One region of the Janthinobacterium sp. B9-8 genome, then DNA from elsewhere that is predicted to be linked to it. Evidence: riboswitches for the same ligand, from Rfam matches in the RefSeq annotation. Region 1 holds a riboswitch; the other holds the start of a gene.
What was found. Region 1 has a riboswitch for glycine ahead of gcvT (glycine cleavage system aminomethyltransferase GcvT). Riboswitches for the same ligand answer to the same signal wherever they lie in the genome.
Positions count from the first base shown of each region.

Region 1 (7,322 bases):
AAAAACTAAGGACTCCTTTTGTAGAGTTAGACGTGTTATTTAAAACTTCTGATGTTATTTCTTTGCATTTGCCTTTGTTTCCAAATACACGCGGCATGATTACCCGTGCTTTGTTAAAAAGTATGAAGCCTTCTGCTTTTTTACTTAACTTAGGGCGTGGTGGTTTGTATGAGGAAAAAGATCTTTATCATGCTTTGAAAAATAATTGGATCGCAGGAGCAGGGCTGGATGTGTTTGAAAACGAGCCTTTAAATCAGCGCAGCCCATTCTTTGAGTTTGATAATGTATTGCATACGCCGCATATCGCTGATCGCACTCCTGAGTGTTTTGAGCGGGGTATGGATATGCTTACAAATAATATTCTTAATTATTATTTGGTATCAGAATAGATAATAAGTTTTATATCTTGTGAATATTTTATTGCTGCAATGGGGCACCTTGCTTGTTAGCTATTTTTAACAGGCGAATAAGCGTTTTTTTAGATTTGAAAAGGCCATCCCGAGGGATGGCCTTTTTGGGGTCTGGCAGATGGCTATTGATCAAAAAATATGTAATAGATCGGTGTAGCAATGAAGATCATAAGCACACCTTAAGCTTCTTATTTTATTCGTAATCAGACATCGGCAAGCAAGCGCAGAATAGATTGCGATCGCCGTAGACGTTGTCAGCACGCCCAACCGGTGGCCAGTATTTATTACGCTTTACGCTTTCCAGCGGGAATGCAGCTGTGGCGCGCGTGTAGCCGTGTTCCCATGTTTCAGCGGTGAGTACTTCCACTGTGTGCGGTGCGTTCACCAACGGATTATCGGCTAGAGTCCATTCACCGCTGACGACGCGATCGATTTCGCTGCGGATAGCAATCATGGCGTCGATAAAGCGATCGAGCTCTACTTTTGATTCGCTTTCGGTAGGCTCTACCATCAGCGTGCCCGGGACAGGGAAGCTCATGGTGGGGGCGTGAAAGCCATAATCCATTAGGCGTTTTGCTACATCTTCATTGCTGATACCGCTGACGTCTTTCAGTGGGCGCAAGTCCAGAATACATTCGTGCGCAACCAGACCATCGTGGCCGCTGTAGAGCACAGGGTAGAAAGGCGCAAGGCGTTTGGCGATGTAGTTGGCGTTAAGAATCGCCACTTCAGTTGCACTTTTCAGGCCTTCGCTTCCCATCATGGCGATATACATCCATGAGATAGGCAAGATCGCTGCCGAGCCGTAAGGAGCCGCACTCACTGCACCAATACCCTGCTCACCACGCACATAGCCGCTGCTTTGCTGGTTAGGCAAGAACGGTACCAAGTGTGCTGCTACCGCTACTGGGCCAACACCGGGGCCGCCACCGCCGTGAGGAATGCAGAATGTTTTGTGCAGGTTTAAGTGGCTGACATCGCCGCCAAACTGGCCAGGCGCGCAGAGGCCCACCATGGCATTCATATTTGCGCCGTCGATATACACCTGGCCACCGTGGCCGTGCACGATATCGCACACTTCTTTGACCGACTCTTCAAACACACCGTGCGTGCTTGGGTAGGTGATCATAATCGCGGCAATATTCTGGCTGTGTTTGTCGGCCTTGGCACGTAAATCGGCCAGATCAATATTGCCCGCTTCATCACAAGCAACCACGACTACGGTGAGGCCTGCCATCTGCGCTGAAGCAGGGTTGGTGCCGTGTGCGGAAGCTGGGATCAGTACGATATTGCGCGCCGCATCATTACGTGAAGCGTGGTAGGCCTTGATAATCAACAGTCCCGCGTATTCGCCCTGGCTACCCGCGTTGGGTTGCAGACTAACACCCGCGTAACCCGTTGCCGCGCAGAGCATGGCTTCAAGCTGGGCGATCATTTCGCGATAGCCGATCGTTTGCGCAGCAGGTGCGAATGGATGAACGCTGGCAAATTCTGGCCAGGTGACCGGCATCATTTCGCTGGCTGCGTTCAGTTTCATGGTGCAAGAGCCTAGCGGAATCATGGTGCGATCAAGCGCTAAATCTTTATCTGCCAAGCTACGCAGGTAGCGCATCATCTCGGTTTCGGAGTGATAGCGGTTAAAGGTAGGGTGAGTCAGAAAGTCGGACTGGCGTAGCAGCTCGCCCGGTAATGCGCCTGCGATTTCTGCATCGATGGCGTCCACTGTTGGCAGGGTTTTACCTGAGGCAAACACATGCCAGAGTGCCGATACATCTTCACGCGTGGTGGTTTCGTCTAGCGATACCCCCACGGTGGTCGCGCTAATCACGCGCAAGTTAATGCCGTGGTTGTGAGCCAACGCATGCACGACAGCCGCTTCTTTTACCGAAATAGTCAGCGTATCAAACCAATTGCTGTTAAGTACTTTAGCGTCGAGCTGGGTCAAACCTGCAGCCAAGATGCTGGTCAGGCGGTGCACGCGGTGAGCGATGCGTTTTAAGCCTGCCGGGCCGTGGTAAACGGCGTACATGCTGGCCATTACGGCGAGCAATACTTGCGCGGTACAGATATTGGATGTGGCTTTTTCGCGGCGAATATGTTGCTCGCGGGTTTGCAGGGCAAGGCGGTAAGCGCTCTTACCTTGCGCATCGATGGTAATTCCGACCAAGCGGCCTGGCATTGAGCGTTTGAATTCATCGCGTGTGGCTAAGAAGCCAGCGTGCGGGCCACCAAAGCCGAGCGGTACACCAAAGCGCTGGCTATTGCCGACTACCACATCTGCACCCCATTCACCGGGCGCTGCCAGCAAGGTAAGCGCCAGCAAATCAGCGGCTACAACAACTAAAGTGCCCTTGGCGTGTAAATCAGCTACCAGTGCACGGTAATCCGGCACATCGCCATTTACGCCAGGGTATTGCAATAGCACACCAAAGCCGTCCCCGGCTTCGCCAAGACCGGTACGCACTTCAATGCCCAGTGGCGCTGCGCGGGTAGCAATCACTTCGCGGGTTTGTGGCAGTACATCGGCGGCTACGTAGAAAATAGTCGATTTGCTTTTGCTCATTCGCAGCAAGAGTGTCATCGCTTCAGCAGCGGCGGTGCCTTCATCCAGCATCGACGCATTGGCAATCGCCATGCCGGTCATATCGGTAATCATTTGCTGGAAGTTAATAATCGCTTCCAAGCGGCCTTGGCTGATTTCTGGCTGGTATGGGGTGTAAGCCGTGTACCAAGCTGGATTTTCCAGAATATTGCGCAGAATCACGCTAGGGGTATGAGTGCCGTAATAGCCCTGACCAATCATGCTCTTTTTGAGCACATTCTTGCCTGCAATGGCTTTCAGCGTGGCCAAAGCCTCGGCTTCGCTCTTGGCCTGAGTGAATTCACCCAGCGGCAAAGCATCCTGACGGTGAATGGCGGCAGGAACAATATTTTTAATCAGATCAGAGCGCGTTGCATAGCCCAGCGTGGCCAGCATGGCGGCTTCTTCCGCTGCATTAGGGCCGATATGGCGGGCCACAAAAGCGGCGTGATCTTCAAGATGGCTAAGAGATGCAGTGGTCATGGCGGCAACCGTAAGTGTACGTGGGGCAGGTCAAAAAGATCTGTAGACACAGAGAACACAGAGAACACAGAGAAAAACAAAAGCGAGAACAAGGAGGAAGACCTAGCTATAACAGCGCTGCAGGCGATAACTTGCTGTTAATTAGGTTTTACCTTAATGGTTTTCTCCGTGTGCTCTGTGTTCTTCCCGATCTCTGTGTCTACAGAAGTTTTTATGTCTTTATTAGCCGATGGCTTTTTCGTAATCGGCAGCGCTTAGCATGGTGTCGAGGTCGGCTGCGTTGTCTGGGGTGATTTTGAATAACCATGCGCCGTAAGCGTCGGTGTTGACTTGCTCTGGAGCATTGGTCAAATCGTCATTGCTTTCCAGAATCACACCCGCCAGTGGCGCATAGATATCGCTGGCGGCTTTAACGGATTCAACCACACCACAAGCGTCATTTTTAGCGTAACGAGTGCCAGCTGCTGGCAATTCTAGAAACACGATATCGCCCAGCGCTTCTTGCGCGTGGTTGGTAATACCGATGGTGATGCTGCCATCTGCTTCAAGACGAAGCCATTCGTGCGTGTCAGTGAATTTCAAATTAGCTGGGATAGACATAAAAGTGCTCCGGTATAGGGTGTGTTGTTGTGTGCTGTGTAAGGTCAAAAAGTTCTGTAGACACGGAGAAAGAATGAGAACACAGAGTACACAGAGAAAACCGATTAAGTAAACGCTTAAACGAAGTTGTTTTCTCTCTGTTCTCGTTTTGTTTTTCTTCGTGTTCTCTGTGTCTACAGATATTAGGTTTTTATGAAAGCTGTGATTTACCGTTGCGTACAAAAGGCATTTTCACTACGCGGGCGGCTAGTTTTTTGTCGCGGATCGCCACGTGCACGGTGTCGCCAATGGCAACGCCAAGCGGTAAACGTGCCATAGCGATGGATTGTTGCAGGCTAGGGGAGAAGGTGCCGCTGGTGATTTCACCGGTCCCGTGTTCGGTATGCACCACCTGATGGCCGCGCAATACGCCGCCTTTATCTAGCAGCAATAAACCTAGGAATTGCTGGGTCTGGCCTTGGGCGATGAGGGCTTCTTTACCTACGAAATCTCGCTCGGAAACGAGGTCAATCGTCCAGGCTAAACCTGCGTTCAGCGGATTGATCGTTTCGTCCATGTCCTGGCCGTATAAATTCATACCGGCTTCTAAACGCAGCGTGTCGCGTGCGCCTAGGCCACATGGGCGAACGCCTGCGGTGATAAGTTGATTCCAGAAGGCTTCAATTTGGGTGGCAGGCAGTGCTACTTCAAAACCATCTTCACCGGTGTAGCCGGTGCGGGCAATCATTACATCGCCAATTTGTGCGGCATTAAAAGGCTTGAGGTCTGAGCTGGCGGCTTGAGTTCCTGGCAAAACCTCCCAGACTTTAGCGCGGGCATTCGGGCCCTGTACGGCCAGAATGGCTAAATCATTGCGGGAGGTAATGGTGAGGCCGGTATTCCATTCGGTATTAAGCTGCTGCATCCATGCAATGTCTTTATCTGCGGTGCCAGCGTTCACCACAAGGCGGAAATAATCTTCGGTGAAGTAATAAACAATCAAATCGTCGATGACGGTAGCTTGTGGGTTGAGCAAGCAAGAATAGAGCGCTTTGCCAGAAACTTTAAGCTTGGCCACATTATTGGCAAGGGCGCGGGTCAGGAAGGCGCGAACTTGTTCGCCCTTGATATCCACCACACGCATATGGCTGACATCAAACATGCCTGCATCGGTGCGAACGGCGTGGTGTTCTTCGATTTGCGAGCCATAGTTTACAGGCATGTCCCAGCCGCCAAAATCGACCATACGGGCGTTGGCAATACGATGGGCGGCATTGAGTGGGGTAGTGTGGAGTTGGGCGGACATGGCGCTCTCGGGCATAGCGCTGCAAGCCGATTAGGCTTTTCAGATGCAGCGGCCCCTCTGTCCTTGGTACCTGAGAGATTCCAAAACGGCTCATGACGATCCGTTTTGTTAGCCCCTTCGGTGGGCGTTTTGCACGCCACTCTCCAGAGTGTTGATGCCAAAGAGTCCTTTTGCCTGAGCGTTCGCGGGCGTTGCGCCTTCGGCGGCACCAAGGGTTTTCCCTAGGTGCTCTCTCCTCTTTAGTGGTCGAAATTTAACCACTTAGGCGGTGTTTGTCAATTTTTACATGTGCAAATTGGTATGCACCGTAATTATGATTTTGAGGTATTTAACAGCATAAAGCCCCGCTCAAATATGAGCGGGGCTTTATTGGGGTACTCGAATCTCTTAGGTGTGGCCCGGTGCGCTATTAAGCAAGTGGGTATCCTGATTTTGTACCAAGCTTAAATAACGCTCGTATTGCTTGAGCACATCAGCAATCAGCTCTTGCTGAATCATATATTGCACATCGTAGCCCTGACGGCCATCTTCAAAGAAGGTGATGGGCACATAGTGATGTGGCCTGCTCGACATCGGTAGCGATGCATCGCGTAGCGCAAAAGTGGCTACCGGCTGCTTTAAAGGCCGTACGCCGTAAACAAAGTCACGCAGATTGGCCTGCGGCACGACCAAAGAAACCGCGCCGTCTTCGCCATGCAATACGGAAGCACTCAGGCCTTGTTTTTGTAGCTCGCTGGCAACTTCATTGAGTGCAGGGCGAACACTTTTGGCGATGAACTGTTCAACATCACTTAAGCGGGGCTCGTGCAGAATTTGCGCAAGGCGTGTACGCCAGTGCTGGCCTGTCCAGAAGGTGGTGCTGGGGGAAAACTTCTGTGAGAAGTGTTGCCTGTCTGCAGCCAAGCCTTTACACAGGCTAAAACAGAGCAGCAGCATAATCACTGTAAACGGCAGGGCGGCAATCAAGGTGACGGCTTGCAGTGCTTTTAAACCACCGGTAGTCAGTAAAATCGCAGCAGTTACACCGAGTAGGCCAGCCCAAAACAGGCTTTGCCAAGCGGGCGATTTTTCTGCGCCACGGGTGGCGATGGTGTTAAGCACAAAAGAGCCCGAATCGGCCGAGGTGACAAAAAATACGGCAATCAACAGGATGGTGATAGATGAAGTGACTTTCACTAGCGGCAGGTATTCAAAGAATTTGAACAGCAGCGCATCCACATTGCCTGCGGTTTGCGATAGCGCACCGGCAGCGGTATGCATATCCAGCCAGATGGCGGTATTGCCAAAAATCGTCATCCATACCAAGTTAAACAATGCAGGAATCAGCATTACGCCAATGATGAATTCACGTAAGGTACGGCCACGCGAAATACGCGCAATAAACATCCCAACGAAGGGCGACCAAGAAATCCACCACGCCCAATACAGCAGTGTCCAGCCGCTAAACCAGCCTTCTTTTTGCGTAGGCTCATAGGTATAAGAGCGGAAAGTCAGCTCGACGAGGCTAGAGAAATAATGGCCGATATTGTCGCCAAATGCACCGAGTAAAAACAGCGTTGGCCCAGCAAATAATACGAACAGCATCAGAATAATGGCGAGGCTTAAATTAAGCTCGCTGAGGCGGCGCACGCCTTTATCCAAGCCCGATGCAGCAGACCAGCCCGCAAGGCCAATCACTACAGCAATCAGGCCGTACTGAAATTGTAGATTAGAGGTTTCCCAGCCGGTAAGCGAATGCAGCCCGGCGCTGATTTGCAAAATGCCATAGCCCAGCGTGGTGGCAATCCCGAAAATAGTGCCGCAAAGCGCAAATACATCGACGGCATGGCCGATTGGGCCATTGATTTTATCGCGCAAAATAGGATAAAGGCCGGAGCGAATGGTCAGCGGCAGATTGTAGCGAAAGCCAAAGTAGGCCAGCACGAGGCCAACAAGGCAGTAAATCGCCCAAGCATGAAAGCCC
Region 1 is NZ_CP014222.1:659,922-667,243, forward strand. It holds gene VN23_RS02905 (NAD(P)-dependent oxidoreductase) at 1-389, shown strand, start outside; gene gcvP (aminomethyl-transferring glycine dehydrogenase) at 604-3,474, opposite strand; gene gcvH (glycine cleavage system protein GcvH) at 3,697-4,074, opposite strand; gene gcvT (glycine cleavage system aminomethyltransferase GcvT) at 4,265-5,359, opposite strand; glycine riboswitch at 5,413-5,510, opposite strand; glycine riboswitch at 5,512-5,607, opposite strand; gene VN23_RS02925 (BCCT family transporter) at 5,747-7,322, opposite strand, start outside.

Region 2 (7,322 bases), 1.8 Mb from region 1:
ATTCTTGCTAACGTAGCCGGGTAATAGAGTGTGATATTTTTAAGAAATAGCTATAGTTTGCAGGGCGGGTGCTCTTCATTTTTTGCTTTTTGTTTAAATACGCAGCTAAAGGATATTTAAGATGAAAAAATTACTCATTACGATGATATTAGGTTTGCTGGCAGCAACGGCGATGGCCGGGCCTAAGGAAGAGAAAAATAAAACGCTGGTGCTTAAGTTTTACGATATTGCATTTAATAAGTTGGATGCCGAGGGTGTTTTACCGTTTATTGCTAAAGATTATATTCAGCATAATCCGGAAGTAGCAAATGGTGTGCAGCCTTTGCAGGATTTTATTCGCTATATAAAAGCTAATTCACCGAATTCCCGTACTGTGATTAAGCGGGTGATTGCAGAGGGTGATTTGGTGATGCTGCATGTTCACTCTCAAGATAAAGCCGGTGAGCGTGGCGTGGCGATTGTGGATATTTTTCGCGTTAAAAATGGCAAGATTATCGAGCATTGGGATGTGATTCAGGCTGTGCCAGAGAAAGATGCCAATGGTAATGGCATGTTTTAAGTGATTTAAGCAGCCGTATTGCTGCGTATTTATTAATAAGCCCCATGCATATTGTCAGCGTGGGGCTTTTTATTGAGCTCTAGTGCTAATCATGAATTGACAGCCAGTGCAAGCTTCAATAGATTGGCTGCTGCCACGCGGCCGTGCTTGGTTTGATCGCAAAGACTTGCCGCAGCCATTGCAGGAGAGACTGTTAGCACAGCGCCGAAGGGGAATCGCCCCAGAAACTCTCAGGCAAAAGAACTGTGATGGCGTTGGCAATCTGGAGAGAAGGTAGGTTTAGCCTGCCTCGCCGAAGGAAGCATGGCCGATGTGCTGCATCGTGCCGCAATCTCTCAGGCAAAAGGACAGAGGGGCATCGTTCGGCTTACGCTGAGCGGGCACTGTCATCCTTTTTCGCCCTGTTCAAACTTAGCCGCTTTGCATCTCTAACCATGGATTACATCCGTTAAGCCGTGAAGCTTGCTTACCACTATGTGAAAAACAACAACGCTTAGTCGCCTCATTTTGCGATTAAGCTGAACGATATACCGTAAAAACAATCTATTAAAAAAACAGACCTTAACAATAGCCTGCAAGCGACTCGAGCATGCACTCAGCGCAGCAGCAGGCATTACCCGAGATACATAAAATGGCAATTAGCGTATTTGATTTATTTAAGATCGGCCTAGGCCCATCCAGCTCGCACACCGTTGGCCCGATGCGGGCTGCGCGTACCTTTGCTCGTCGTTTAGAGAAAGACGGCATCCTTGAGAAAGTCGCCAAAGTAAAAAGCGAGTTATTTGGCTCCCTAGGTGCCACGGGCAAAGGCCATGGCTCGGATATCGCGGTTTTACTCGGCTTGCAGGGCGAATCGCCTCGCCTTGTGGACACCGAAAAGGTCGATGAGATGGTCGCGGCCATTCGTGAAGGCCGAAAGTTAAATCTGCTCGGCAAGCATGAAATTCAATTTATTGAGGCCGAACACCTCATTTTGCATAAGCGCAAAACACTGCCATTTCACCCGAATGGCATGATTTTTGAAGCCTTTGATGCCGCTGGCGAGAGCGTCTCTAAGCGTGCTTATTACTCGGTAGGCGGTGGTTTTGTGGTGGATGAGGCCGCTGTGGATGCGGGCTTTAACCCTCCCGGCGTGACCGAGCTGAAGCACCCGTTTTCGAGCGGTGCCGAGCTACTTGCGCTGTGCGAGCGCCACGGCAAAACCATTAGCCAGATCATGCTAGAAAATGAGCTGGCTTGGCGCACCGAAGACGAAATTCGCGCTGGCCTGCTGGAGATCTGGGCGGTGATGCAAGCCTGTGTAAAACGGGGGTGCGAGCATGAGGGGATTTTACCCGGCGGCTTAAAAGTAAAACGCCGCGCCGCCGATATGTATCAAAAACTGTTGGCATCCCCAGAAGCCGCGCTGCGTGATCCGCTTACCGTGCTCGATTGGGTGAATTTATACGCGCTGGCTGTCAACGAAGAAAACGCGGGTGGTGGCCGAGTGGTGACTGCGCCTACCAATGGCGCAGCAGGGATTATCCCTGCCGTGATGCATTATTACGCCCGCTTTACACCGAATCCGACTGATGACGGCATTGTGCGATTCTTCCTGACGGCGGGCGCGATAGGTATTTTGTTTAAGCTGAATGCTTCTATCTCTGGTGCAGAAGTCGGTTGTCAGGGGGAAGTGGGGTCCGCTTGCTCGATGGCCGCAGGTGCGCTTGCAGAAGTCTTGGGCGGCACGCCCGAGCAAGTCGAAAACGCCGCAGAAATTGGCATGGAGCACAACCTTGGCCTGACGTGTGATCCGGTCGGTGGCCTTGTGCAAGTGCCATGTATTGAGCGCAACGCCATGGCATCGATCAAAGCGATTAATGCCGCCCGCATGGCGCTGCGCGGCGACGGTCAACACTTTGTGTCGCTTGATCGGGTGATTAAAACCATGCGCGATACTGGCCGCGATATGAACACCAAATACAAAGAAACCGCCCGCGGTGGCTTGGCAATTAATATGATTGAATTGCCGGTGAATATTGTGGAGTGCTGATTTTTTTTAGCACCTAAAAAACGGCGGGGAAACCTGCCGTTTTTTTATGCCTGTTTGATCAAGACTGCTTTTTGATGTTTGTTTGCATATCGATTCGCTTCAATGTACTCGCTAATATTAAATATTTAATGCTGATTGATTATTGACATAACCTGCCGTAATATTTGCAGTCTTTGAAAGATTGTGGCGGTTATTTTGAAAATAATATTTTGCTTGCTACTTGGCTTGATCGGCAATGTGCAGGCGGCAGATAGTAAGCTGGAAATACTTCCTCTTTTACCCTCCGATGTTCGTCACGGTCAGCTGGCCAATGGTTTGAACTACTATATCAAGCCCAATGCCGAGCCTGCGGGTAAGGTGGAATTGCGCTTATTGGTTAATGCAGGATCGCTGAGTGAAGCGGATGATGAGCGTGGTGTGGCGCATTTGCTCGAGCATATGGCGTTTCGCCGAACGAAGCATTTTGGGCCGCAGCAATTAAAATCTTTTTTAGAAAGCCAGGGCATGCGCCTTGGCAGCGATATGAATGCGTTTACTTTTCATGAGTGGACCAATTATCAAATCAGTGTTTCGCAAGAGGCGCTGCCACAAGCTTTGCAACTACTTGCTGATTGGGCAAATGGCATTGAGCTGGATGCGGCCGAATTAGAGCTGGAACGGGAAGTGGTGCTGGATGAAGGTCGCCTTCGCCAGCTTGGTTCTGATTTTTACCAGTCCCTACTTAAAGCGATTTATCCCTCGGAGCAATATCAAAAGCGTTTGGCGATTGGTGATGCTGATATTGTAAAAAAGATCCCTCTTGAAAAAATAAAAGCTTTTTATAAGCGTGAATACCAAGCACAGCGGATGACGTTGCTGATTGCGGGTGATATTAAGCCGCAAGAGGCAGAGGATAAAATTAAGGCACTGTTTGCTGGTATAGAAAAAGGCACTGCGCCCATAGGCTATGCCCATCCAGCAGCGGCAAGTGGTTTGCGTTTTTTTAGCCACCGCGATGTGCCGGGAATTGCTCACCCACAAGCGGTATGGGGCTGGGCTTTACCCGCGGAATCGATGACTGATGCAGATGCGGCGTTTAGCAACTTCAAACGCGGTATGTTGGGTACCTTATTGCAACAACGTCTGAGTGTACAAGCTAGAAAAGAAGGCAGCCCTTTTGTCGATGCCAATTATTTTAATGGGCATGGTACGAGCTTACCTACTCGCCAAACTGAATTTACCCTGTCGGTGTCGGTTAAAGATAAGCAAATGAAAGAGGCGCTGCAAGCCTTATATCGCGAGCTGGAAAGAGCTAAACGCTTTGGTTTTAGCCAGCAAGAGCTTTATCGTAGCTTTGAGATTTATCGCAAAAGTCAGTCCAGTTTCTCAAGTCATAGCGATTGGATTTATCGTTTGCAGAAGTACGCTCAATTTGGTGAAACAGCCAGAGATTCATTTGGAATGTTTCAGCAGCTTAAAATATTTTTTGCGGCCACCACTTCCGACGTTTTACAAGATGAGTTAAAGCGCTTGCTATTGTCGCCAGATCAAGTGGCTACGATTTTATTGCCACCTGCAGTGAATAGTTATTCGGTATTTTTTGAGAAGACGGCACAAAACATTGTTGATGCGGTGCGAGCCGAGCCATTGGAAAATCTAGTTCAGGAAGTGAGTAATAAGCCGCTTCTTGCTCAGCAGCCGTTGGCTGGAAAAATTGTGTCAGAGCAGAGCGAGCCGACGACCGAGGGCACCATATTTAAATTAAGTAATGGAATTGAGGTGTTGATCACGCCGCCTAAAGGCGGTGGAGATCGAGTTGGCTTTTCTGCCCGGGCTGCAGGTGGTATGGCGGCGCTGACTAAAAAACTGTACCCAGCGGGGTTAACGCTGGTGCAGTATTTAAATCAGGCCGGATTGGGTGAGTTTAGCGGTAGCGAGCTAAGGCAAAGATTATCGTCACAGACCGAATTAAAGTTTTATCCCTTTGTATATGCAGATCAGCAGGGGCTAGCGGGTGAAGTGGATGCGGTAGATATCGAAACCCTGTTGCAGCTGCAATATCTGGCTTGGACAGCAACAAGAGACGACAAAGCAGCAGCCAAGCTAAGCCAAGATTTAGCCTATCAATTGATGGTTAGCAATTCAAATTCTTTATATACCGGCTTAAACGAAAAGCATTACGGCTCGCAGTGGCCTTATCCTGCGTACTGGCAAATCTACAATTTTGATGCGTCATTAAGCGAGCTCGTTGAGGCGAGAAATAGTTTATTTGGTAATCCGCGAGCGTTTCGTTTTGTGCTGAGCGGGGTGACAAATAATAAGCGTAATAAGGATTTGATTGAGCAGTACATCGCCAGTTTGCCAGTTAAAGATGTGGTGGTATTTAAGCCAGAGCCGTTAGCCCATGGCCGGGGAAATGAAATTCATCAAACGATTTCTCAGCCTTTGTCTATGCGTTTTTGGCATGCTTATGTGCCGATGCCTGCCAATTCGGGCAGCGAGGGCGTCGCCCGTTTCTTAAGCCAGCTTGTGCAACAGCGTTTGTGGCAGGCATTACGCGAAAACACCGGGGAAACATATGGTGTGTATAGCAATTTTGAGCTGACTGCGTGGCAAGGTTTGCTGCTGTCCGTCGCTTATCAAACCGACATTAAACAATGTGATCAGGCCGCCAAAATTACTGTCGCTGAAATTGCCCGTTTGCGTAATGAAGCGCCGACGATTAATGAAATGAAAAATGTGCGTGCCATATTGCTTAAAGCACAGCAAGAGCGAAGAAATAAGCCCATACAAAATGCCGAAGCTTTATCCTGGTATTGGTTGATTGATGGCTCAGTAAAAGGCAGCACGCCTGATTTTGCTAGCTTTACCCCTGAATATATCCATCAATACGCGAAGGGCTGGCTAGGCCAAAATTACTGGGCAGTGGGCAATTTTAATTGCTTGAATACCGCAGATTTAACGGCTTTGGCTGGAGATTGAGCTGTAGTTTGGGTTTGCTACTTTATCGCGTTGTAGGGTAGCTGAAATTCAATCCTGCCAATCTAAGGTCAAAGAAAAGATTGGTTTTTATAGGGTGTGCAATGGTTTTTCTTGCTTACCGTTTTGGCTGCACAACGACTTCATCGTTGTGCAGCCTATAAACTATCAGGCGAAGAAGGTAGGCCTAATCCTCGAGCGCCACCTTACGCCGTTCAATCTCGGCCATAAACTCTAGCAACTCCTCCGGAATATCCTGCTCCAGCCGCTGGTAAATGCGGCAATCTGGGGTTCGGGTAATGAGTTTGTAATTCACCAGCTCGCGGCGTAGCAGTACGTGATCGCCGATGGCTTCTGCGCTTTTAATCCATTCATTCGCGGCTTTTTCACTCATTTCCAGCTGGGCGGGGAAGCTGGCCCAGATCGGCCAGATGCAGGGCAACTGCTCGGAAAACTTCGTAGGCCAGCGCATCAAACGCCCTTGCTCATCAAAATACCGAAGCAAGCGTTTGGTCAGGGGGGAGTGGGTATTGCTTACGGGTACGGGCGCTTCTGCCGCCGCACGTAAATGCTGAAAATTACTAAAGCCAGCGGCGCGCGCCAGCATATTTAGGATTTGCAAGTGCCCGGGGGCGGCAGGCTCAAGCGCCCATTGCTGTTTGAGCGAGCGGGCGAGTGCCGAAATATCGGAAGTATAAAAAGGATAAGTAGTGCGCGACATGGTCGAATCTCCTGTCGTGCCTAAGTCTGAAAGACTGCCGCTGGTCGCCGTTACGGCCTGGCACTAGGGTTCGGGCCAAGCAATGATTAAATGATTTTTTCGCCATGGCAGGTTTAGCGTGGTTCATATGAACTGGCGACGCCTAGGTGAGCTGCAGACCTGAGGCAGATCATAGCTCAATCCATGGGTTTTATTCAAGTTGAGGTAAGTATTTTCTAGTTTTTTATGACATTTGCTTGCTCGTATCTACCCCTCACCTTAAAATACTTAAATAATTTGTAAGTAGATCGATAGGCTCCAAGCATAAGGGCCGTTAACAGGGGATACAAGATGAAGCAGCGCTACGCCTATTTAAGCAGCTTGATGGTATTAGCCATATCGGCTTTTGCCGATGAGGGGATGTGGACCTTTGATAACCCGCCTAGCGCCTTGGTGCAACAACGCTATGGCAGCACTTTAAGCTCCGCATTACTTGCGCATTTACAGCAAGCTGCCGTTAATTTTGGCGCCTCAGCCTCTTTTGTTTCAAAAGATGGGCTAATGCTGACTAATCATCATGTGGCGATGAGTTGTATCGATAAGCTATCTACCGCCGAGCGCGATTTACAAAAAAATGGCTATGTGGCGAAAAAAATCAGTGATGAATTAAAGTGCCCCGGCGGGATGGCGCGAGTGCTGATTTCTAGCGATGATGTGAGCGAGGCGGTGAGCACAGCGGTAGCCGTGGGCAAAGATGATGTAGAGCGCACAGCGCTGCGTAAGACGGTAATCGCTGACTTAGAAAGCAAATGTAAGCAATCCACCGCCTTGCAGTGCGAAGTGGTTTCGCTTTATCACGGCTCACTCTACCACCTGTATCGCTTTAAAGAATGGAGCGATGTGCGCCTCGCTTTTGCGCCAGAATATCAGGCCGCATTTTTTGGCGGGGACGCAGATAATTTTGTCTACCCCCGCTTTGCCCTCGATTTTGCGCTGTTTCGGGTGTATGAAAATGACAAGCCTGTTACCCCAAAGCACTACTTAAAAATGGCTGATAAGCCGGTAGGCGAAGG
Region 2 is NZ_CP014222.1:2,442,980-2,450,301, reverse strand. It holds gene VN23_RS10900 (nuclear transport factor 2 family protein) at 122-559, shown strand; glycine riboswitch at 731-815, shown strand; gene VN23_RS10895 (L-serine ammonia-lyase) at 1,191-2,591, shown strand; gene VN23_RS10890 (M16 family metallopeptidase) at 2,787-5,552, shown strand; gene VN23_RS10885 (DUF2087 domain-containing protein) at 5,737-6,270, opposite strand; gene VN23_RS10880 (S46 family peptidase) at 6,601-7,322, shown strand, end outside.
Region 2: it holds a riboswitch for glycine, as region 1 does, so the genes downstream of both, VN23_RS10895 (L-serine ammonia-lyase) here and gcvT (glycine cleavage system aminomethyltransferase GcvT) in region 1, are expected to answer to the same signal.